Linked DNA regions of Halorhodospira halophila. The protein of the gene in region 2 binds, or shares a complex with, the protein of the main gene of each other region. Links are inferred from orthologs where the notes say so. Each region holds a gene or a part of one and is shown on either strand. Other genes may lie near its edges.

Region 1 (4,042 bases), on a different replicon or contig from region 2:
CTCGCTGTCAGCTGCGGACGTGGCCGTCACCAAGGACGATCCACTTCTCGGTGGTCAGCCCTTCCAGCCCCACCGGGCCGCGGGCGTGGAGCTTGTCGGTGCTGATCCCGATCTCGGCACCGAGGCCGTACTCCTGACCGTCGGCGAAACGGGTCGAGGCATTGACCATCACCGAGCTGGAATCCACCTCGCGGAGGAAGCGCTGGGCCAGCGGATAACTCTCGGTGACGATGGCCTCGGTATGCCCGGAGCTATAGCGCTCGATGTGCGCCACGGCCTCTTCGAAACCGTCCACCACTCGCACCGAGAGGGTCGGCCCCAGGTATTCGGTAGCCCAGTCCGCTTCCGTGGCAGGTACAGCCTCGGCGAGCCGGTCCCGGGTGCGCTGGCAGCCGCGCACCTCGATCCCGGCCTCGCGCAACTGGCGGCCGATCTCCGGGAGGACGCGCCCGGCGGCGGCCTCGTCCACCAGCAGCGTCTCCATCGTGTTGCAGGTGCCCAGGCGCTGCGTCTTGGCATTGACGGCGATGGCCACTGCCTTGTCGGTATCGGCCGCCCCGTCGATGTAGACGTGACAGACCCCATCGAGGTGCTTGATCACCGGCACCCGCGCCTCGCGCGCGATGCGCTCGACCAGGCCCTTGCCGCCGCGCGGGACGATCACGTCCACCGACTCGGGCATCTGGATCAGGGCGCCGACGGCATCCCGATCCGTGGTCGCGACCACCTGGACGCCGTCGCCGGGCAGCCCGGCATCTTCCAGCCCGGCGCGGATCTGCTCGGCGATGGCCCGATTGGAACGGATCGCCTCGGAGCCGCCGCGCAGGATGGTGGCGTTGCCCGACTTGATGCACAGCCCGGCGGCATCGGCGGTGACGTTGGGACGAGACTCGTAGATGATGCCGATCACCCCGATGGGCATGCGCATGCGGCCGACCTGGATCCCCGAGGGCCGCGCGGAGAGTTCGCGCACCGCGCCAACCGGGTCCGGCAGCCCGGCGATCTCGCGCAACCCGTCGGCCATACCCTGGATGCGCCCCGGGGTCAGCTCCATGCGGTCGATCAGGGCCGGATCGAGCCCGGCCTCGCGGGCAGCGTCCAGGTCCGCGGCGTTGGCCGCGGCGATGGCCTCGGCACCCGCCTCGATGCGGGCGGCAATGGCTGCCAGGGCGCTGTTACGCGCCCCGGTGCCGGAACGTGCCAGGGCACGCCCGGCCGCCCGGGCCTGCTGCCCGACCCGCCGGATGGTCTCGGTGATGTCGCTCGACTGCTCTGCACTCATCGGGTTTGCTCAAATGGCCTCGATCAGGAACAGGGTGTACCTTCCGGCACTATTTTGCCATGGCACGCGCCAGGCGAGAGACCAGGGCCCGCAGCTGCTCCCACGGCTCCCCCGGCGGGAGCCCCTTGATCGCCCGATCCACCCGGTGGCAGCGCTGCAGCAACTGCCGCCAGGTGGCCACCGGGCGCCGGCGGGCGGCATTGCGCAACCGCGCGGCCCGCCGCTTCCAGATCCGCTCGCGCTGCAGCACGCCCTCGTCGGCGCCGGCCGCCAGCCGTGCCGCCACACGGATATCCCGGGCCAGGGCCCAGAGGATCAGCGGAGGCTGCACGCCCTCCTCCTCCAGCGCGGCCAGAACGCGCAGCGCCCGCGTCCACTCCCCGTCCAGGGCAGCGTCGGCCAGATCGTCCACGGTATAGCGGGCGCTGTCGGCCAGGGCCCCGGCGGCCGTCTCGACATCCACACCGCCCCCGCTGCCGACGAGCAGGCGCAGCTTCTCCACCGCCTGGTCCGCAGCCAGCAGGTTGCCCTCGGAGCGCTCGGCGATGAGCGCCGCCGCCTCGGGGTCCGCCTGCAGCCCGGCGCGGCGCAGCCGCTCGGCCACCCAGCGCGGCATGTCGCGGCCCGGCACCGGCCAGCAGTAGACAAAGATGCCGGCCCCGGCCAGCGCCCGCGCCCACGCCGCCTCCCGGGCCGAACGCTCCAGGCGGCCACTGGTCACCAGCAAGACGGTGTCCTCCGGGGCGTCGCGGCAGTAGGACTTGAGGGCCTCGGCCCCGTCGCGCCCGGGCTTGCCGCCGGGCATGCGCACCTCCAGGAGGCGGCGATCGCCGAACAGCGACAGGCTGCCCGCAGCCTCGGTCAGCCGCCCCCAGTCGAACCCGGCATCGACATCGAGCACCTCGCGCTCGGCGTGCCCGGCCTCGCGGGCCGCACGGCGCACGGCGTCGGCGGCTTCGCGCTGGAGCAGCGGCTCCTCCCCGGCGATGAAGCAGACCCGGGGCAGCACCCCGCGCTCGAGCTGGCGATGCAGGGTCTCCGGCCGCTCGGCCATCAGCGCAGGGCCTGGAGCCGCAGCATCAGCAAGCGCACGGCGTCGGCTCGCAGCTCCTCCTCCAACTCCGCCTCGCGGGCCCGGCGCTCGTCGGCCCCGCCGTCCGGATCGGCAAAGGTGCGCTGGGCATCCAACGAGGTGCGCTGGATGCGCGTCTCGCCCTCGGCATCGACCACGCTGTAGTCGATGGTGTAGGTCAGCCGGTAGTCGAGCACATCACCGCCGGCCCCGACCGAGGCGGTGTCGCGGCTGCTGCCCCGACCGTGCAGGGTCAGCACCCACTCGGCACCGGCGGCGCTCTCGGTGTACTGCCCGCCGCCCCCCTCGATGGCGCGGCGCACCTCGCGGCGCAGCTCGCTGCTACCCGCCTCGTCCACCACCTGAATGACCCGGTCGTCCAGCGAGATCCCGCCCGGGGCGCCACGCAGCTGCCAGCCGCAGGCGCTCAGCGCCAGGGCCAGTACTGCCACGCCCAGCAGCCCGACCACCCCCTGGGACCGGTTCCGCCACGATAATCGCATCCGCACCCCCTGGCGGCGGAAGGCCGCTACTTGGCCACCACGTTGATGAGCTTGCCGGGGACGAAGACCACCTTCCTGATCTCCTTGTCGGCCACGAAGCGCTGCACGTTGTGCTCGGCCAGCGCCGCCTCCCGGGCCTGCTGCTCATCGGCGTCGGCGGGCAGGGTGACGTGGCCGCGAAGCTTGCCGTTAACCTGGACCACCAGCTCCACCTCGTCACGGACCAGCGCCTGCTCGTCCGCCTCGGGCCAGGCGGCCTCGACCACCGGGGCCGTATGGCCGAGCTCGAACCACAGGTGGTGGCAAAGGTGCGGGGTGATCGGCGCCAGGATCAGCACGGCTGCCTCCAGCCCCTCCTGCATCACCGCACGGCCAGCGTCGCTGTCGTCCCCGGCCTTGCCCAAGGCGTTGCACAGCTCCATCACCGCCGCGATGGCGGTATTGAAGGTGAAGCGCTTGCCGATGTCATCGGAGGCCTTGGCGATGGTCTCGTGAACCTTGCGCCGCAAATCGCGCTGGGGGTCGCTGAGCGCCTGCGGATCCAGCGCCGGCGCCGAACCGCGTGCGACGTGATCGCGCACCAGGCCATGGAGGCGGCGCAGGAAGCGGTAAGCGCCCTCGACCCCGGAATCCGACCACTCCAGGGACTGATCCGGCGGCGCCGCGAACATGGTGAACAGGCGCACGGTATCGGCGCCGAAACGTTCGACGAGCTCTTGGGGGTCGACGGTATTGCCCTTGGACTTGGACATCTTGGTCCCGTCCTTGAGCACCATGCCCTGGGTGAGCAGCCGGGTGAACGGCTCATCGGAGCTGACCAGCCCCTCGTCGCGCAGCACCTTGTGGTAGAAACGCGCGTAAAGCAGATGCAGAACGGCGTGCTCGATCCCACCGATGTACTGATCCACCGGGGCCCAGTGGTCCGCCCGCTCGTCGAGCATGGCGCTGTCCTGATCGGCGCAGGCGAAGCGGGCGAAGTACCAGGACGACTCCATGAAGGTGTCGAAGGTGTCCGTCTCACGCTGCGCCGCACCGCCACACTCGGGGCAGGTGGTCTCGTAGAACGACGGCATGGACTTGATCGGCGAGCCGCTACCGCTGATCGCCACGTCCTCGGGCAGCGTCACCGGCAGCTGATCGTCGGGAACGGGGACCGGGCCACAGTCGGCACAGTGGATCATGGGG
Region 2 (4,058 bases):
GCGCTCACAGGAGGAGTTCTTCCACACCTTCAACGCCCTGCTCGAAAGTGAGCAGCAGGTGATCATGACCTGCGATCGCTACCCGAAGGAGGTCAACGGCCTCGAAGAGCGTCTGAAGTCCCGTTTCGGCTGGGGGCTCACGGTGGCCATTGAGCCACCCGAACTCGAAACCCGCGTCGCCATTCTCAAAAGCAAGGCCATCCGCGACGGCGTCGATCTCCCCGATGAAGTCGCCTTCTTTGTGGCCAAACGCCTGCGCTCGAACGTCCGCGAGCTCGAGGGCGCCCTGCGCCGCATCACCGCCAATGCGCAGTTCACCGGCCGCGCCATCGATGTCGACTTCGCCAAGGAAGCCCTGCGCGACCTCCTCGCGCTCCAGGACAAGCTAGTAACCATCGACAACATCCAGAAGACCGTGGCGGCCTACTACAAGATCCGCGTCGGCGATCTGCTCTCCAAGCGTCGCAGCCGGTCCATCACGCGGCCCCGCCACATGGCCATGGTCCTGGCTAAGGAACTGACTTCCCACTCACTGCCCGAGATCGGCGACGCCTTCGGCGGTCGCGACCACAGCACCGTCCTCCACGCCTGCCGCAACATCAAATCGCTGATCGAGGACGATGCACGCCTCGCCGAGGACTACGACAACCTGTTGAGAACCCTGAGTACTTAACCGGGGGCAAGCTGTGGAAAACCCGTGGAGGCTTTCCCGCCTCATTTTCCTCCCCAGGTTTTCCACACGTGGCACACCACTGGCACCGGTACTTGTTGTGAACTCTTTGTTCCTTCCCAGACAGTGCCTTATCAACGCTTTCCACAGGTTGACGCGGGGCCAATAACAACAACAAGCTTTCTCTTTTCCTAAGCAGTCATTACAGCCAACGAGGACGAACATGCGCTTCGAGGTCCAACGCGAACCCCTGCTCGCCGCTCTCCAGTCCATCGTCGGGGTCGTCGAGCGCCGCCAGACCCTGCCCGTTCTCGGCAATATCCGGGTCGAAGCACGCCCGGAACAGCTCCAGCTGACCGCCACCGACCTCGAGGTGGAACTCGTCGCCTACCTCGAGGCTCACACCCAAGACGAGGGTGTCATTACTCTTCCTGCGCGGAAATGGCTGGATATCTGCCGTAATCTTCCGGAAGGTGCCTCGATCAGCATCGAAACGAACCAGGATCGCGCTACGCTTCGTGCCGCCAGCAGCCGTTTTTCCCTCGCCACCCTGCCGGCCGACGAATTCCCCGAGGTAGAGTCCATCGGCCAAACCGAGTCCGTCGATATACCACGCACGGAGCTGCGCAAACTGATCGAGCGCACCCATTTCTCCATGGCGCAGCACGACGTCCGCTACTACCTCAACGGTCTGCTCCTCGAGCTCACCGGCAGCGGCGCGCGTGCGGTGGCCACCGACGGTCACCGCCTCGCCCTGGCCGAGAGCGACAGCCCGGTGAGCGTCTCCCAACCTCGGCAGGTCATCGTGCCGCGCAAAGGTGTCCAGGAGCTCTTGCGCCTGCTCGATGACGCTGATGAATCCGCCACCCTGGAATTCGGCACCAACCACGTTCGCGTCACCCTCCAATCGGTGCGCTTCACCTCCAAGCTCATCGATGGTGTCTTCCCCGACTACAATCGGGTGATCCCCCAGGACGGCGACAAGCACGTGCTGATCGACCGCCAATACCTGCGTCAGGCCCTGACCCGCGTCGCCATCCTCTCCAACGAGAAATACCGGGGCATCCGCTTTGCGGTGGAGGGCGACACCCTTCGCATCGGTTCGCACAATCCCGAACAGGAAGAGGCCGAGGAGGAAGTCAGCGTCGACTATGGCGGTGACGCCGTGGAGCTCGGTTTCAACGCGAACTACCTCCTCGACGCCCTCGGCGCCCTGGACACCGAACGCGTGCAGGTCACCCTGACCGATGCCAGCAGCAGCGGCTTGATCCGCGGGGAGGGCCTGGACAACGCCCGCTACGTCGTGATGCCGATGCGGCTCTGAGCTGAATGGAACGCCTGGAGGTCCACGGCTTCCGCAATCTGGATGAGACCCAGCTGCGGCCCCACCCTCACGTCAACGTGGTGATCGGGCCCAACGGCGCGGGCAAGACCAGCCTGCTCGAGGCAATCTACTTCCTCTCGCGGGTTCGTTCCTTCCGCACCCGGCAGAGCGATCGGTTGATCCGCTGGGGGGCGGACGAGGCGCGGGTCATCGCCGGCCGCGGCCAGGATCGCCTGGGGGTGGCCCGCTCCCCCGGCCATACCCGGCTGCGTCTCAACGGCGCCGACGCCAGCACCCGGTCGGCGCTGGCAGCCCGCCTACCGGTGCAGCTGATCAACACCGAGCACCAGCGCCTGCTGCTCGATGGACCCCGGGTCCGCCGCCAGTTCCTCGACTGGGGCACCTTCCACCTGGAGCCCGGCTACCGCGCGCTGGCGCAGCGCTACCAACACGCGCTGCGCCAGCGCAACGCCGCCCTGCGGGTTGGTGACCGCCGCAGCGAGCAAGCCTGGACCCCTGTGCTCATCCACTGCGCGACGGCCGTCGATGCCGCCCGCCACCGCTTCATCCAAGCCCTCCGCCCGACGTGGGCCGATCTGGCGCGCCAGTGGCTCGGCCTGGAGAACCTGGAGCTGCGCTACTATCGGGGCGCTGCCGCCGAAGCCGCGTGGGAGGATGTCCTCGATGAGCAGCTCGAGCGCGACCGCACCGCCGGTTTCACCCACCGCGGCCCGCACCGGGCCGACCTGCTACTCAGCCGCGAGCGCATCCCTGCCGCCGACGCCCTTTCCCGGGGCCAGCAGAAGCTGCTGGTCGTCGCATTGCTGGTCGCCGAAGTTCAGCTCTGGGCACGCCAGGGTCTGGCGCCCCTGCTCCTGATCGATGATCTGCCTGCCGAACTCGATCCGGTGCACTTGCGCACGGTGCTGCACACCGTGACCGATCAGCCGACCCAGATCTTCCTGACCGCCATCGACGGCGACGCCCTCCCGGTCAATCTGCCCCCGGGCCACTGGTACGACGTACGCGAAGGCAGCCTGTCAGCGATGGTATAATGCCGTTTTACGGCCGGACCCCCGGTCCAGACGCACCCCTTGAGAGGCTGAATCATCGATGACCACGGAGATTACGCCGCAGTACGACTCCGAGAGCATTCAGGTGCTGCGCGGGCTCGATGCCGTCCGCAAGCGCCCGGGCATGTACATCGGCGATACGGACGACGGCACGGGCCTCCACCACATGGTCTTCGAGGTCCTCGACAACTCCATCGACGAGGCCCTCGCCGGACACTGCTCCGAGATCACCGTCACCCTCCACGCGGATCATTCCGTCACCGTGACCGACAACGGTCGCGGCATCCCGGTGGACACCCATGCTGAGGAGGGCGTCCCCGCGGCGCAGGTCATCATGACCGTGTTGCACGCCGGGGGTAAGTTCGATGACAACAGCTACAAGGTCTCCGGCGGCCTGCACGGCGTCGGTGTCTCGGTGGTGAACGCCCTCTCCGAGCGCCTGCGGCTGGTCATCGAGCGCGATGGCAAGGTCCACGTGCAGGAGTATGCCGACGGTGCTCCGGTCACCTCGCTCAAGGTCGTCGGGGAGACCGAGCAGACCGGTACGCGCATCACCTTCAAGCCCTCTGAGGCCGTCTTCACCGAGGTCCAGTACAACTACGACATCCTCGCCAAGCGCTTCCGGGAGCTCTCCTTCCTCAATCCCGGGGTGCGCATCGTCCTCAAGGACGAGCGGACCGAGAAAGAGGACGTCTTCGAGTACACCGGCGGCATCCGCGCCTTCGTGGAGCACCTCAACCGCAACAAGACCCCGCTGCACCCGACGGTGTTCTACGTCACCGCCTGGCGAGACGGCGTCGGCGTGGATGTGGCGATGCAGTGGAACGACTCCTACCAGGAGAATATCTTCTGTTTCACCAACAACATTCCGCAGCGCGACGGCGGCACCCACCTGGCCGGCTTCCGCGGGGCGTTGACTCGTACGGTGAACGGTTACCTGGAGACCGAGGGCTACCTGAAGAAGCTCAAGTCCACTCCGAGCGGCGAGGAT
Region 3 (4,115 bases), on a different replicon or contig from region 2:
CGGTATCTCCGCTGAGCTCAAAGCGGGCGAGTACGCGGTGGAGCAGGGCATGACCGTCCGTCAGCTCCTGGCGCGGGTGCGCGCCGGCCGGGTCAAGCTCCACCCGCTCACCGTGGTCGAGGGTTGGACGTTTGCACGCCTGCGCGAGGCCCTGGGCCGACACGATGCTGTAGAGCAGACGCTGGAGGGTATCCCCGATCATGAGATCATGGAGGAACTCGGCCTCGGGGAGCGACACCCCGAGGGGATGTTCTTCCCCACTACTTACCATTTCCCGCGCGGTACCACGGATCGTGATCTGCTGCGCGTGGCGTTCGGGCAGATGCGTCAGGAACTGGCCCGCGTGTGGGCCGAGCGACGGCCGGAACTGCCCCTGGAAGATCCCTACGAGGTACTCACCCTCGCTTCGATCATCGAGCGCGAGACCGGCCGTGATGACGAGCGGCGGAAGGTGGCGGGGGTGTTCACGCGGCGGTTGGAGCAGGGCATGCGCCTGCAGACGGATCCAACCGTGATCTACGGCCTGGGCGAAGACTACGACGGGCGGCTGCGCCGATCCGATCTGCGCCGTGATACGCCTTACAACACCTACACGCGCCACGGCCTGCCGCCGACCCCGATCGCCCTTCCCGGGCGGGCCTCTCTGAAAGCGGCTGTCGACCCGAAGCCGGGCAGTGCGCTCTATTTCGTCTCCCGCGGCGACGGCAGCCACCATTTCTCGGACACGCTGGACGAGCACAACGAGGCCGTCCGACGCTACATCCTGGAGGAGGAGTGACGGAGCGAGGCCGTTTCATCACCGTCGAAGGGCTGGAAGGGGCCGGCAAGACCACCTGTCTGCGGGCCATCGAGCAGATGCTGGAAGAGGCCGGCATCGAGCGGCCGCTGTTCACCCGCGAGCCTGGGGGCACGCCTTTCGGCGAGGCCCTGCGCGGCGCGCTCCTCGACCCGCAGTACAGCGGTCTCAGCGCAGAGGCCGAGGCGTTGACCGTCTTCGCCGCGCGGGCCGAGCACCTCGCGCAGGTCATCCATCCAGCCCTGGCCACGGGGCGCTGGGTGGTCAGCGACCGCTTTACCGACGCCACCTACGCCTATCAGGGCGGCGGCCGCGGGCTCGGTGATGAACGGATCGCGGTACTGGAGCAGTGGGTCCACGGGGGCTTCGTGCCTGACCGGACGCTGCTGCTCGATGTGGATCCGTCGGTCGGACGCTCCCGGGTCGCCAGTCGGGGCAGCGGGGAGGATCGTTTCGAGCAGGAGCAGGACCCGTTCTTCCTTGCGGCGCGCGCCGCTTACGCCCGTCGTGCCGCAGCGGAACCAACGCGCTTCCGTTGCATTGACGCGAACCGGCCGGAAGACGACGTGGCCCGCCAGGCACGCGCCGCACTGGCCGACCTGCTCCCGGCGCGGAGTGCGTCATGAGCGAAGCACCCGAGCATCCGGACTGGGTGCCGCCGGGGCAGGGACGGGGCCAGCTCCCGCCCTGGCTGCTCCCGGAACTTGACCGGCTGCTCGCCCTGCACGACCAGGGTCGGTTGCATCACGCCCTGCTGCTGACTGGGCGAACCGGACTCGGAAAGAGGCTGCTGGCCGGCGTCCTGGCCCGGGCGCTGCTCTGTCAGGGGGGGGAGGAGGGCGGACAGCGGCCCTGCGGGGAATGCCGTGGCTGTCGTCTGACCGGTGGCGGGGCCCACCCCGATCTGCGCACCCTCAGCCCCAGCCGCGGTGGCGAGCGCGGCGAAATCGTGGTCGATAGCGTCCGCGGGCTGGTCGATTTCCTGCATCTGAGCGCGCAGCTCAGCGGCAGCCGGGTCGCGGTGATTGTGCCGTGCGACCGGCTCAACCGCGCAGCGGCCAACAGCCTGCTCAAGACACTGGAGGAGCCGCCCGCAGGGGTGTTCCTCATCTTGGCTACCGGGCGACCGGGGCGGCTGCCACCGACCGTACGCAGCCGGTGCACGGTGCGCGGGTTGTCGCCACCGCCTTGGGGCACGGCACGGCAGTGGCTAATCGAGCGTGCCGCGGCCGGGGCTGAGCGGGCAGACAAGGCACTGGCGCTGGCCGGCGGCATGCCGCTGGCGGCCGAGCGCATCCTCCGCGAACAGGGCCTTGAGGGGTACGAGGCATTGCTCCAGCAGCTTCACCGGTTGAGTGCCGGTGGCGATCCGGTCAAAGAGGCAGAGACCTGGGAACGGGCGCCGGAGGCGTTGGCCGACGCGGTTTCGGCGATCCTCGCGGATCTGCTGCGTCAGCGCCACGGCGCACCGGATCGCGGGCTGCTGCCCTCAACCCTGGCGCAACAGCTGATTCGGCAGGCATCGCCGGAGTCGCTGCACCAGACGTTCCTGCGCATCGGCGAGCACCGGCGCAGCCTGGAGCAACCCCTGAATGGACGTCTGGCCGCGGAGGCGATCCTCCTCGACCTGGCCGCAGCCCTGCGGCCCGTGGGTCACTCGGCCGCCAGGCAGGCCTGAAGCCGCCGCCAGGCTTCCTCCAGGTCCTCGGCCGTGTTGTAGAAGTGCGCCGAGAAACGGATGCCGCCACAACGCGAGGCACAGGCAACATCGCGGGCGCGCAGAGCCGCCAGGAGGCGCTCCGGGTCGGCGCCCGGGACGCGGAAGGTGACAATACCGGCGTGGCGATCCGCTTCAGTCGGTGTCACCAGCTCGAAACCGTGGCGCCGGACGCCTTCCATGGCCTCCCGGGCGTTCGTCAGGACGCGCCGCTCGACCTCCTTCAAGCCGACATCCTCGAGCACCGCCAGGCTCGCTTCGAGGGCGTGGCTGCCAAGCAGGTTCGGGCTACCGGGTTCCAAGCACCGGCCGGTGCCGGCGGGATCCCAGTCGGGTCGGTCGAAGGCGCCCAGATCTTCGGCCATATGCCAGCCGATCTGCCAGATCCGCAGCTCATCGCGCACCCGGGGATGGACGTACAGCCCGCCGATCCCCTCCGGGCCGAGCATCCACTTGTGTCCATCCGCGACAATGAAATCGGCGTCCACGGCAAGCTGAAGGGCGCCCAGCGTCTGGATCGCATCGACGCAGAGCAGGACGCCGCGCTCGCGACAGGCGTTACTCAGCCGCTCCAGGTCCATGCGCAGTCCCGTGCCGTACTGGACACTGCTGATCGGAAGCAGCCGGGTGCGTGGCGTCAGGGCGTCGATGAGGGCGTCCTCCGGCGTGGCGCCGTCGCTCAGTCGCACCTGACGGACGTGGACGCCGTAGTGTCGGGCCAGGGATTGCCAGACCCAGCGATTGGAGGGGAATTCCTGGTCGTTGATGATCACCTCGTCGCCGGGCTGCCAGGTCACCCCGTGGGCGACCATGGAGAGGCCCGCCGAGGTGTTCGGCACCAGGGCGATGTCCGACACGGCACCAGCGACACCCATCAGTCGTGCCAGCCGGGCCCGTAGACGGTCTTCCGCCTCCAGCCAGTTGGGATAGTCCGCGGCTCCGCGATGGAGGCATTCGTCGGCAAATCGGTGGACGGCATCCCGAGTCCGCTGCGGCCAGGTGCCGACCCCGGCGTGGTTGAGATAGACCAGGTTCGGGTCGAGCGGGAACTCCGGGTGGGCCATTGCCGTTGCCTTTGTCGTTGCCATCGGATCCGGGGGGCGAGTATACCGGCCCGTCGCCGGGCTGTCGGCAGGCTGGCCGCTCAGTCACCCGTGCGATCGGGGTCACCCGGAGAGCCGCGGAAGGTATATTATGTTAAATTATGTTAGACGCAAGCAGCGCGGCTCTCCCGCCACGCTGCCATGGGCTTGTTTCGGCTTGTTTCCGTCTCTCTTCGCCTCAGCTACTCGGGCGCTTGTAACCATCGACCATACCAGCGGTCAGGTTCTGCTTCTCACGCCGACCGGAGAGCGTTACGCCGAGGATGTGCATGCCGACCAGGGCCAGCAGTGTATAAGAACTCACGATGTGCACATCCGAGATCAACTCCCCAGGCAGTTGCGCCCCGTATAGGAACCCAAGCGGACCCGCGCCGCGATCCAGCGCTGGCAGCATCATGCCTGATACGGACGCGATCACCAGTCCCAAGAGCAGGATCACTGCCATCACACCGCCCTGCGGCGGATGGCCCAAATAGCGACGGTCCTCTCCGGTGCTCAT
Region 4 (4,031 bases), on a different replicon or contig from region 2:
TGAGCGCGACCGGTACGAACTCGGTGCCTGGCGGCTGGGCGCCGCCGGCGCCTGCCGGCGCTGCGGGGAGCCGTGCGCCGGGGTCTTCGAGGCCCGCCCCGGGCGCTGGGCGGGGCGGCGCCTACCCTTGCGTTTCAGCTAGTCGCTGCTGGCTTCCCCGGTCCCCGAGGCGGTGCCGATCGGCGCAATCACGCGGACCTTCGCCCAGACCCCTCGTGCGTCCGGGAAGCACAGGGATCCGTCGGCGAAGGTCATCTTCCAGTACGAGATGACCGTGGCGGGGGTCTGCGGGGCGGTGAAGTCGACCTGCAGCGTGACCCGCTCCCCGGGGTCGACCCGCGGGAGCGGTACCGAGGGTTGCAGCGGTACCAGTCGGGCGCCGATCTCCCGGGGGGTACCGGCCGTATCCAGGATGCGGATGTCGTCATCCTGACACGTGAGATAGCGGTCGACCCACGGCTGGTCGCCGAGATTCTGGAGCTGCCAGCCCTTGCGGAAGCGGCTACCCGCCAGCACCGGAGCGCCGTCCGGGTAGTTGAGGTCGCCGATGAAGCCGCTGCGGTCGAGGCCGTTCTCGACGGTCTCCGTGACCCCCGTCGCGTTGGGGTCGTTGCGGAACATGGGCTCGAGCAGTGCCAGCGGGTGGACCTCCAGCGCGTTGGCGATGCGGACGATGGTGCTCATGCTCGGATAGCGCCCCGGTTGCCAGGCGTCGTAGAGGGCCTGACGGCTCATGCCTGCCCGCCGGGCCAGCTCTGCCAGCGGGAGCCCTCGCTCCCGGGCGGTCTTGCGGATGTACTGCTCCAGTTCCGTCTGCATGAGCTCGGGTTTCGTCTTCGTCCGTGGATTAAGCGTAGCCCCGCTGACGGGATGGACTAGGGTAGTGGGCTTTAATCCTTTTTCATAGTAGGGAAACTGGCGCAACTGTCCAGCGATCTGGACGACTCGCACGCCTTGCATGGTCATCCACTGTATAAGGGGGCTACGATCCCCTCGGAAGCTGGCCGAAGTCAGGGCAGTGCAGTTTCGGGTGCGAAGGCTCCTGCCTGTCGGTTCGGCCCGATACGGGGGGCTGTACTGCCCTGACTTCGGCCAGCTGGGGCAGGGCGGAGCCTGGATCCGCCAGCGGTCTGGAATGGACTTCCGAGGTGGTTTGCGTGCGAGGGATCCCGCTGTGTTCCCTGATTGTCTTCGGTGGGCTGGGTCTTGCCCTGGTTTTCGGTGTCGCCTTCACCGCAGCCGGGACGTATCTCGGCCCAGAGAGCCACGCTGCTGAGCCGGCCCGCACGCATCCCGCTTTGCTCACCGCCCACCCGTCGCTCCCCGGCCTGCTGCGCATGCCGGAGGGCGGGCAAGCACCGGCTGGCACGTCGACCTACCTCGTGGCGCTCATCTCAGCCGGGGCAGGCTTCACCGTGGTGGGCCTGTTCGGCCTGTGGCTGCGCCGGCAACTGGTCGTTCCGCTGCAGGAGGCAGCCCGGTCCATCGAGGTTGGGGCGCCGATGCGCCTGCGGGGGATGGCCGGGGCCGTGCGCGAGCTGCGCATGGTCGAGGAGCGCTACAACCGCGCTCGAGAGGCCATGGAGCAGCGCATCGAGGCGCTGGACGAGCAGCTGCATACCGACTGGCTGACCGGGGTGAGCAACCGGCGCGGCCTCGAGGAGGCCTTGCTCGTGGAGTTGGATCGGGCGCGGCGCTCCGGGGCCCCGGTCAGCCTGGTCTTCCTGGATCTCGATGGCTTCAAGGCGCTGAATGATGAGCAGGGCCACGAGTCCGGGGATCGGGCCCTGCAGCAGGTGGCCAGACTGCTGCGCCGGCGCGTACGCGAGGCCGATGCGGTGGCGCGCTGGGGCGGCGACGAGTTCGTGATTCTCTGCCGGGACACCGACTTGGCCGGGGGCGAGGCGTTGGCCCATGCGCTCGCCCGGCGCCTGGCGCAGTGGCCGCGGATGCCGGGTGGGTGTCGGGCAAGCATCGGGGTGAGCGCCTGGCAGCCCGGAGAGGGTTTCCGCGAGTTGATTGCCCGTGCCGACGAGGCCATGTACGACGCCAAGCGCCAGGGTGGTGGGCGCGTCTGCGTCAGGTCAGGTCGCTAAAAAGGTCCTGTTCGCGTTGTCTCGGTTGCAGCCCCGAGAGGCTCACGCCGAGCAGCCTGACCGCCCGGGACCCGGCCTCGGTCTCCGCGAGCAGGGCGGGGATCAGGGCCTCGATGTCCGCCGCCCCGGCGACCGGCCCGTGCGGGGAGACCCGCCGCGTGATGGATTCGAAGTCGGCGTAGCGCAGCTTCAGTGTCACCGTCCGGGCCACCACGCCTTGGCTCTCCAGGCGCGTAGCCACCTTGGCGATGAGCGGAGCCAGCCGCTCGCGGATCTCTTCCGGATCCCGGGTGTCATCCCCGAAGGTGCGTTCGGCACCGATGGATTTCCGTGGTCGGCGCCGCCGGACGGGGCGGTGGTCGATGCCGCGGGCGGCGTCGTGCAGGGTGCCGGCGCGGTTGCCGAGGAACACGTGCAGATCGGCCAGCTCCCAGTCGAGCAGGTCGCCGACCCGGGTGATGCCGAGGCGCTCGAGCCGGGCGGCGGTGGCCGGCCCGACGCCGTGAAGCCTTCGGATTGGCTGAGCGGTGACGTACGCCGGTCCCTGTTCGGGTGGGACGACGTAGAGGCCGTCCGGCTTGCCCTCGTCCGAGGCGAGCTTGGCCAGCAGCTTGTTGTAAGACACCCCCGCCGATGCCGTCAGGCCGGTCTCCTCGCGGATGCGCCGGCGGATCGCCTGGGCCATGTGGGTGGCGGATCCGTGGAAGCGCTGCGAGCCGGTGACGTCCAGGTACGCCTCATCCAGCGAGAGCGGCTCGATGGTGGTGGCGAAGTCGGCAAAGATGCCGTGGATCTGCCGCGAGATGGCGCGGTAGTGGTCGAAGCGCGGGCGCAGGAAGGTGGCGTCCGGGCACAGGCGGCGGGCCCGGGCAGCCGGCTGCGCCGAGCGAATGCCGAAGGTTCGCGCCTCGTAACTCGCCGCGGCGACCACCCCTCGCCCGTCGGGGGACCCTCCCACCACCACCGGTCGTCCACGCAGGCTCGGGTTGTCGCGTTGCTCCACCGAGGCGTAGAAGGCATCCATGTCGATGTGGATGATCTTGCGCGCGGTCATCGCTACAACGCTCAGTCCGCTCGGGTCAGCCACTCCACGCCGGCGGCGGTCACCACCCCGGTGACCACCGCCCAGATGGCCAGGCTACCGATCATCCACTGCGCCGTCTGCCGCCGCCAGGCGCCCAGGGCCAGGGCCATCACTGCCGCCAGGTGGATGCCGGTGAGCACTGGCCCGAGCAGCGCCAGTCCGGGCAGCCCGTAGCGATCCCAGACTCGAGTGGCGCGGTCGCTCCAGCGCCGGCGCACCGGCCCGCGGCGGCGCTCCCACCAGCGAAACAGGGCGATGATGGCGAAAACCGGCAGCGCGTTGCCGATGAATGCGACTACGGTGAGCGGGGTCACCGAGAGCCCCATGGCTGCGCCCATGGGAATGACGACCATGAGCTCCACCCACGGAGTGGCGGCGAGCAGGAAGACGACCGAGTACTTGAGCAGCAGTTCCATAGAGGGGGCCGGCGCATGAATGAGCGGCCCATTCTAAGCGAATCGTCTAGATAAAGAGTTCCGGGGGCAGGGCCCAGTTTGCGGGATCCTCGGCACGCTCGATGCGGTGAGCGGGGTGGCCGTGGTACAGGTCCAGAGTGGGGGGTGGTTCGATCATGCGCTGCGCCGAGATATCGTAGACCACCCGGACACGCGGCTTGTCTGCGGGGCGGTCCCGGGCCTCCAGGACCACGCCGAGCTTGCCGGACGATAGGCGCACCAGGGTGCCCGGTGGATAGATTCCGACGCAGCGCACGAACCGCTGCACCAGCTTACCGTCCAACCCCTGGCCGGCTTCGTGGGCGACGATGCGGAGTCCTTCGGTCGGTGGGCGGCCGCGGTGGTAGGCGCGGATGGCGGTGACGGCATCGTAGATGTCGACAATGGCGGCCATGC
Region 5 (3,992 bases), on a different replicon or contig from region 2:
GGATGATCAGGATGTGGGTCGGCGCCTGGGGATGGAGATCCCGAAAGGCGATCACGTGCTCGCCGCTGTGGACGATCTCCGCGGGGAGTTCCCCGGCGACGATCTTGCAGAAGATACAGTCGGTCATCGGTGCCTCCTTTTCCGGCCGATGCTCAGCCCTCGTAATCCCGCCGCCCCATGAAAGCGTGAGAGAGGGTCCCCTGGTCCACCTGCTCCAGCGCGCCGCCCATGGGCACCCCGTGGGCGATGCGCGTGGTGCGCACCCCGCGCTCGGCGGCCAGGCTCTGGACGTAGTGGGCGGTGGCCTCGCCCTCGATGGTGGGATTGGTGGCGAGGATGATCTCTTCGACCTCGCCGGCATCCAGCCGCTGCTGCAGCCGATCCAGCCCGAGCTCTTCCGGGCCGATGCCGTCGAGCGGCGACAGCGCCCCGCCGAGGACGAAGTAGAGCCCCTGGAAATCCGTGGCCTGCTCGAGGGCAAAGACGTCGGCGCTGCTCTCGACCACGCAAAGCAGCGTACGACGGCGCTGCGGGCTGGCACAGAGCCCGCAGCGCTCTTCCTCGGTCAGCAGCCCGCAATCGGGGCAGTGGCCAACGCCCTCCACCGCCCCCTGCAGCGCAGCGGCAAGCTGCCGGGCGCCGTCACGGTCGCGCTGGAGCAGATGCAGCGCCATGCGCTGCGCCGTCTTGGTGCCCACTCCGGGCAGACGGCGCAGCCCCTCGACCAGCTCGCGCAGCCGCGGCGAGTAGACGCTCATCGGCTGCCGATCAGAACGGCAGCTTCATCCCCGGGGGCAGGCCCATGCCCTCGGCCATGCCGGACATGCGCTCCTGGCTCTCGCGCTGGACCTTCTGCACGGCGTCGTTGACCGCCGCCGCCACCAGGTCCTCGACCATCTCGCGGTCGTCCTCGAACAGCGAGGGGTCGATCTCGACCTTGCGCACCTCGTTGCGCCCGGTCATGGTCACCTTGACCATACCGGCCCCAGCCTCGCCGCTGACCTCCATGGCAGCGATCTCCTCCTGGGCCTTCTGCATGTCCTCCTGCAGCTGCTGGGCCTGCTTCATGATATTGCCGAGTCCGCCCTTCATCGCCTTCTACCTCGATGCTCGTCTTTACGGATGATTGCTCTCGCCATCGGCCGGCCGCACGCCGTGGAGCTGGCCGTCGAAGGCCTCGCACAGCCCCTGCAGCCCGGGGTCCGCGGCCAGGGCCCGCTCCGCGTCGGCCTGGCGCTCGCGGGTCTGCTGCCGTTCGGCCATCGCCGGCGTCCACCGGGTCGGGCCGATGTCGATGCGCAGGGTGATCGCCTCGCCGAAGAACCGCCCCAGCGCCGTCTGCAGCCGCTCGCGCCGCTCGGCATTGTTCAGGTATTCGTGGCTTTCGTCCAGCCGCAGGATAACACGCTCCCCCTCGCGGCCGACCCACTCGCACTGTCCGGCAAGCATGCGCAGCGGCCCGTCGAGCTCGCCGACGATCCGCGTCCAGCGCGCCGCGCCCTCCTCGTCGTCGCTGGCCGGCTGCGGACCCGCCTCCGCGCCTTCAGCCGGGGGCGGCGCCGACGCCGGAGCCCCATCCCGGGGCGCGGCCGCACCCAACCCCGCTCCCGAGGGCGGCGCGTTCGCCACAGACGGGCCGGCCCCACCGCCGGCCGCCGCCCCACCACTGCCCGCTGGTGCGCTGATCCGCGGCGCCGTCTCGGCGGGTCGGAAGGCGTGCATGCGCAGCAGGGCCATCTCGAAGCCGGTGGCCGGGTCCGGTGCGTAGGGCAGATCGCGGCGGGCATTGACGCCGATCTGGTAGTAGAGCTGCAGATCCTCGGCATCGATGCGCTCGGCCAGCGCCAGCAGCCGATCGCGTTCGGGCTCGTCCTCGCCGATGGCCGAGGGCACCTGCTGCGCCAGGGCCAGGCTGTGCACCGTGGCCACCAGCTCGGCCAGGGCCTCGTCGAAGTCCGCCGCCGCCTCGGCCATCTGCCGGGCAGCACCGATCAGTGCCGCGCCATCGTCATCGGCCAGGGCAGTGAGCACCGCCAGCACGTGGTCGCGCTCGATGGCGCCGAGCATCGCCGCGACCTCGTCGTCCCGGGCCGCCCCCTCGCCAAAGGCCAGCGCCTGGTCGAGCAGGCTCAGGGCGTCGCGCAGGCTGCCGTCGGCGGCGCGGGCCAGGCGAGCGGCGGCGCCGGACTCCACCGTCACGCCCTCTTCTTCAGCCAGCCCCAGCAGCCGATCGCGGATCAGGGTGCTGGAGAGACGGCGCAGGTGGAACTGCAGGCAGCGCGAAAGGACGGTGACCGGCAGCTTCTGCGGATCCGTGGTGGCCAGCAGGAACTTCACGTGGTCCGGGGGCTCCTCCAGCGTCTTCAACAGCGCGTTGAAGCTGTGGCTGGAGAGCATGTGGACCTCGTCGATGAGGTAGATCTTGAACCGCCCGCGGGTGGGCGCGTACTGGACGTTGTCCAGAAGCTCGCGGGTATCTTCGACCTTGGTCCGCGAGGCGGCGTCCACTTCGATCAGGTCGACGAAGCGCCCGGCGTCCAGCTCGCGGCAGCTGTCACAGGTGCCGCAGGGCTCGGCGGTGATGCCCTGCTCGCAGTTCAGGCACTTGGCGAGGATGCGCGCCACGGTGGTCTTGCCGACCCCGCGGGTGCCGCTGAACAGGTAGGCGTGGTGGAGACGGCCATCGGCCAGGGCGTTGGCCAACGCGCGCAGGACGTGCTCCTGGCCGGCCACCTCTTCGAAGCGGCGTGGCCGCCACTTGCGCGCAAGGGCTTGGTAGGTCATGCCGACGGCGGCTCCGGTTGGGTGGAGGCAGCCACACCAGCCACACCCCGGCGCCCGAGGATCGCTGCTGCCGCTGCTCCCTTCCGGGCCTGACGGGGTTCACAGCGACTCGTCGCGGGGGGACCGGTGCAGCCACCATCGCCTGGCGGAGAGGGAGGGATTCGAACCCTCGGTACCTTTCGGTACACGCGCTTTCCAGGCGCGCTCCTTCGACCGCTCGGACACCTCTCCTGAGTCGCCAATCGCCGTGACGATTGGAACGCGAAAGCATAAGGCATACGGCGGGTGGACGCAAACGCCGCGCCGCGGCCGCCCCCCGCTCCCGGACCCGAAAGAGGGCTTTTTAACATGCTGATCTTGCAACGGGTGCATTGGGCATGTTCTAGTTGAAAAGCATGACCAAGCAAAAAGGCAGCGCACACGCGCTCGCTTCACACCAGCCGTCGCCCGGCCCGGGCCTTGTTCAAGCTACTGATCCCCCAGTGGCCGCGGCACGCGCACCCCTAGCATTGATTGCACCACGCTCCATTCAAACCGACGGATCAGCATGACTGAAAAACTCGTCGTAGAAGACCTCTACAAGATTTTCGGCCCGAAACCCGAGCGGGCCATGGAGCTGCTCAAACAGGGCTACAACAAGGACGACATTTTCCAGCGCACCGGCAACACCGTCGGCGTGCGCGAAGCGAGCTTCACCATCCACGAGGGTGAAGTCTTCGTCATCATGGGGCTGTCGGGCTCCGGCAAGTCGACCATGGTGCGGATGTTCAACCGCCTGATCGACCCGACCTACGGCCACATCTATGTCGATGGCCACGACATCATGGCGATGAGCCAGCAGGAGCTCATCAACATGCGCCGACGCGACATGTCCATGGTGTTCCAGTCCTTCGCCCTGCTCCCGCACAAGACCGTCGCCGAGAATGCCGCCTTCGGCCTGGACGTCTCCGGGCACGGCACCGCGGAGCGACGCGAGAAGGCCTTGCAGGCCCTCGAGGCCGTCGGCCTGGCGGCCAACGCCGACAGCTACCCCGACGAACTCTCCGGCGGCATGAAGCAGCGCGTCGGCCTTGCCCGCGCCCTGGCCACCGACCCCTCCATCCTGCTCATGGACGAGGCCTTCTCGGCCCTCGATCCGCTGATCCGAACCGAGATGCAGGATGAGCTGATCCGTCTGCAGCAGGAGCAGAGCCGCACGGTCATCTTCA

What was found.
Region 1: the proteins of dnaN (region 2) and holA are in contact, whole or in part, in a cryo-EM structure (PDB 8GIZ), measured with the Escherichia coli proteins. The link is inferred for Halorhodospira halophila from one-to-one orthologs.
Region 3: the proteins of dnaN (region 2) and holB are in contact, whole or in part, in a cryo-EM structure (PDB 8GIZ), measured with the Escherichia coli proteins. The link is inferred for Halorhodospira halophila from one-to-one orthologs.
Region 4: the proteins of dnaN (region 2) and dinB are in contact, whole or in part, in a solved structure (PDB 1OK7), measured with the Escherichia coli proteins. The link is inferred for Halorhodospira halophila from one-to-one orthologs.
Region 5: the proteins of dnaN (region 2) and dnaX are in contact, whole or in part, in a cryo-EM structure (PDB 8GIZ), measured with the Escherichia coli proteins. The link is inferred for Halorhodospira halophila from one-to-one orthologs.

Annotation. Positions count from the first base shown.
Region 1 is NZ_NHSN01000027.1:6,836-10,877, forward strand. The notes cover bases 335-3,261. They hold holA (DNA polymerase III subunit delta), read right to left. Parts: upstream 2,337-3,261; coding sequence 1,332-2,336; downstream 335-1,331. Other genes in these bases: CCR79_RS11415 (glutamate-5-semialdehyde dehydrogenase), read right to left, coding at 335-1,282; lptE (LPS assembly lipoprotein LptE), read right to left, coding at 2,336-2,857; leuS (leucine--tRNA ligase), read right to left, coding at 2,884-3,261. Outside these bases: more of CCR79_RS11415, read right to left, coding at 8-334; more of leuS, read right to left, coding at 3,262-4,042. UniProt on the Escherichia coli protein: Part of the beta sliding clamp loading complex, which hydrolyzes ATP to load the beta clamp onto primed DNA to form the DNA replication pre-initiation complex.
Region 2 is NZ_NHSN01000017.1:202,630-206,687, reverse strand. Bases 1-2,943 are described here. They hold dnaN (DNA polymerase III subunit beta), read left to right. Parts: upstream 1-893; coding sequence 894-1,994; downstream 1,995-2,943. Other genes in these bases: recF (DNA replication/repair protein RecF), read left to right, coding at 2,000-2,943; dnaA (chromosomal replication initiator protein DnaA), read left to right, coding at 1-673. In the rest of the region: more of recF, read left to right, coding at 2,944-3,049; gyrB (DNA topoisomerase (ATP-hydrolyzing) subunit B), read left to right, coding at 3,108-4,058. UniProt on the Escherichia coli protein: Confers DNA tethering and processivity to DNA polymerases and other proteins. Acts as a clamp, forming a ring around DNA (a reaction catalyzed by the clamp-loading complex) which diffuses in an ATP-independent manner freely and bidirectionally along dsDNA.
Region 3 is NZ_NHSN01000001.1:64,517-68,631, forward strand. What follows is about bases 447-3,446. They hold holB (DNA polymerase III subunit delta'), read left to right. Parts: upstream 447-1,418; coding sequence 1,419-2,474; downstream 2,475-3,446. Other genes in these bases: mltG (endolytic transglycosylase MltG), read left to right, coding at 447-778; tmk (dTMP kinase), read left to right, coding at 775-1,422; CCR79_RS00310 (aminotransferase class V-fold PLP-dependent enzyme), read right to left, coding at 2,450-3,446. Outside these bases: more of mltG, read left to right, coding at 1-446; more of CCR79_RS00310, read right to left, coding at 3,447-3,601; CCR79_RS00315 (cytochrome b/b6 domain-containing protein), read right to left, coding at 3,795-4,115. UniProt on the Escherichia coli protein: Part of the beta sliding clamp loading complex, which hydrolyzes ATP to load the beta clamp onto primed DNA to form the DNA replication pre-initiation complex.
Region 4 is NZ_NHSN01000025.1:142,908-146,938, reverse strand. Bases 1,116-4,031 are described here. They hold dinB (DNA polymerase IV), read right to left. Parts: upstream 3,151-4,031; coding sequence 2,080-3,150; downstream 1,116-2,079. Other genes in these bases: CCR79_RS10030 (HD domain-containing phosphohydrolase), read right to left, coding at 3,643-4,031; CCR79_RS10035 (small multi-drug export protein), read right to left, coding at 3,162-3,596; CCR79_RS13905 (diguanylate cyclase), read left to right, coding at 1,158-2,096. Outside these bases: amrS (AmmeMemoRadiSam system radical SAM enzyme), read left to right, coding at 1-142; CCR79_RS10050 (NBR1-Ig-like domain-containing protein), read right to left, coding at 139-819. UniProt on the Escherichia coli protein: Poorly processive, error-prone DNA polymerase involved in translesion repair and untargeted mutagenesis. Copies undamaged DNA at stalled replication forks, which arise in vivo from mismatched or misaligned primer ends.
Region 5 is NZ_NHSN01000004.1:35,188-39,179, forward strand. What follows is about bases 451-3,327. They hold dnaX (DNA polymerase III subunit gamma/tau), read right to left. Parts: upstream 2,785-3,327; coding sequence 1,117-2,784; downstream 451-1,116. Other genes in these bases: recR (recombination mediator RecR), read right to left, coding at 451-758; CCR79_RS01550 (YbaB/EbfC family nucleoid-associated protein), read right to left, coding at 769-1,092. Also shown: CCR79_RS01540 (histidine triad nucleotide-binding protein), read right to left, coding at 1-127; more of recR, read right to left, coding at 153-450; glycine betaine/L-proline ABC transporter ATP-binding protein ProV, read left to right, coding at 3,332-3,992. UniProt on the Escherichia coli protein: Part of the beta sliding clamp loading complex, which hydrolyzes ATP to load the beta clamp onto primed DNA to form the DNA replication pre-initiation complex.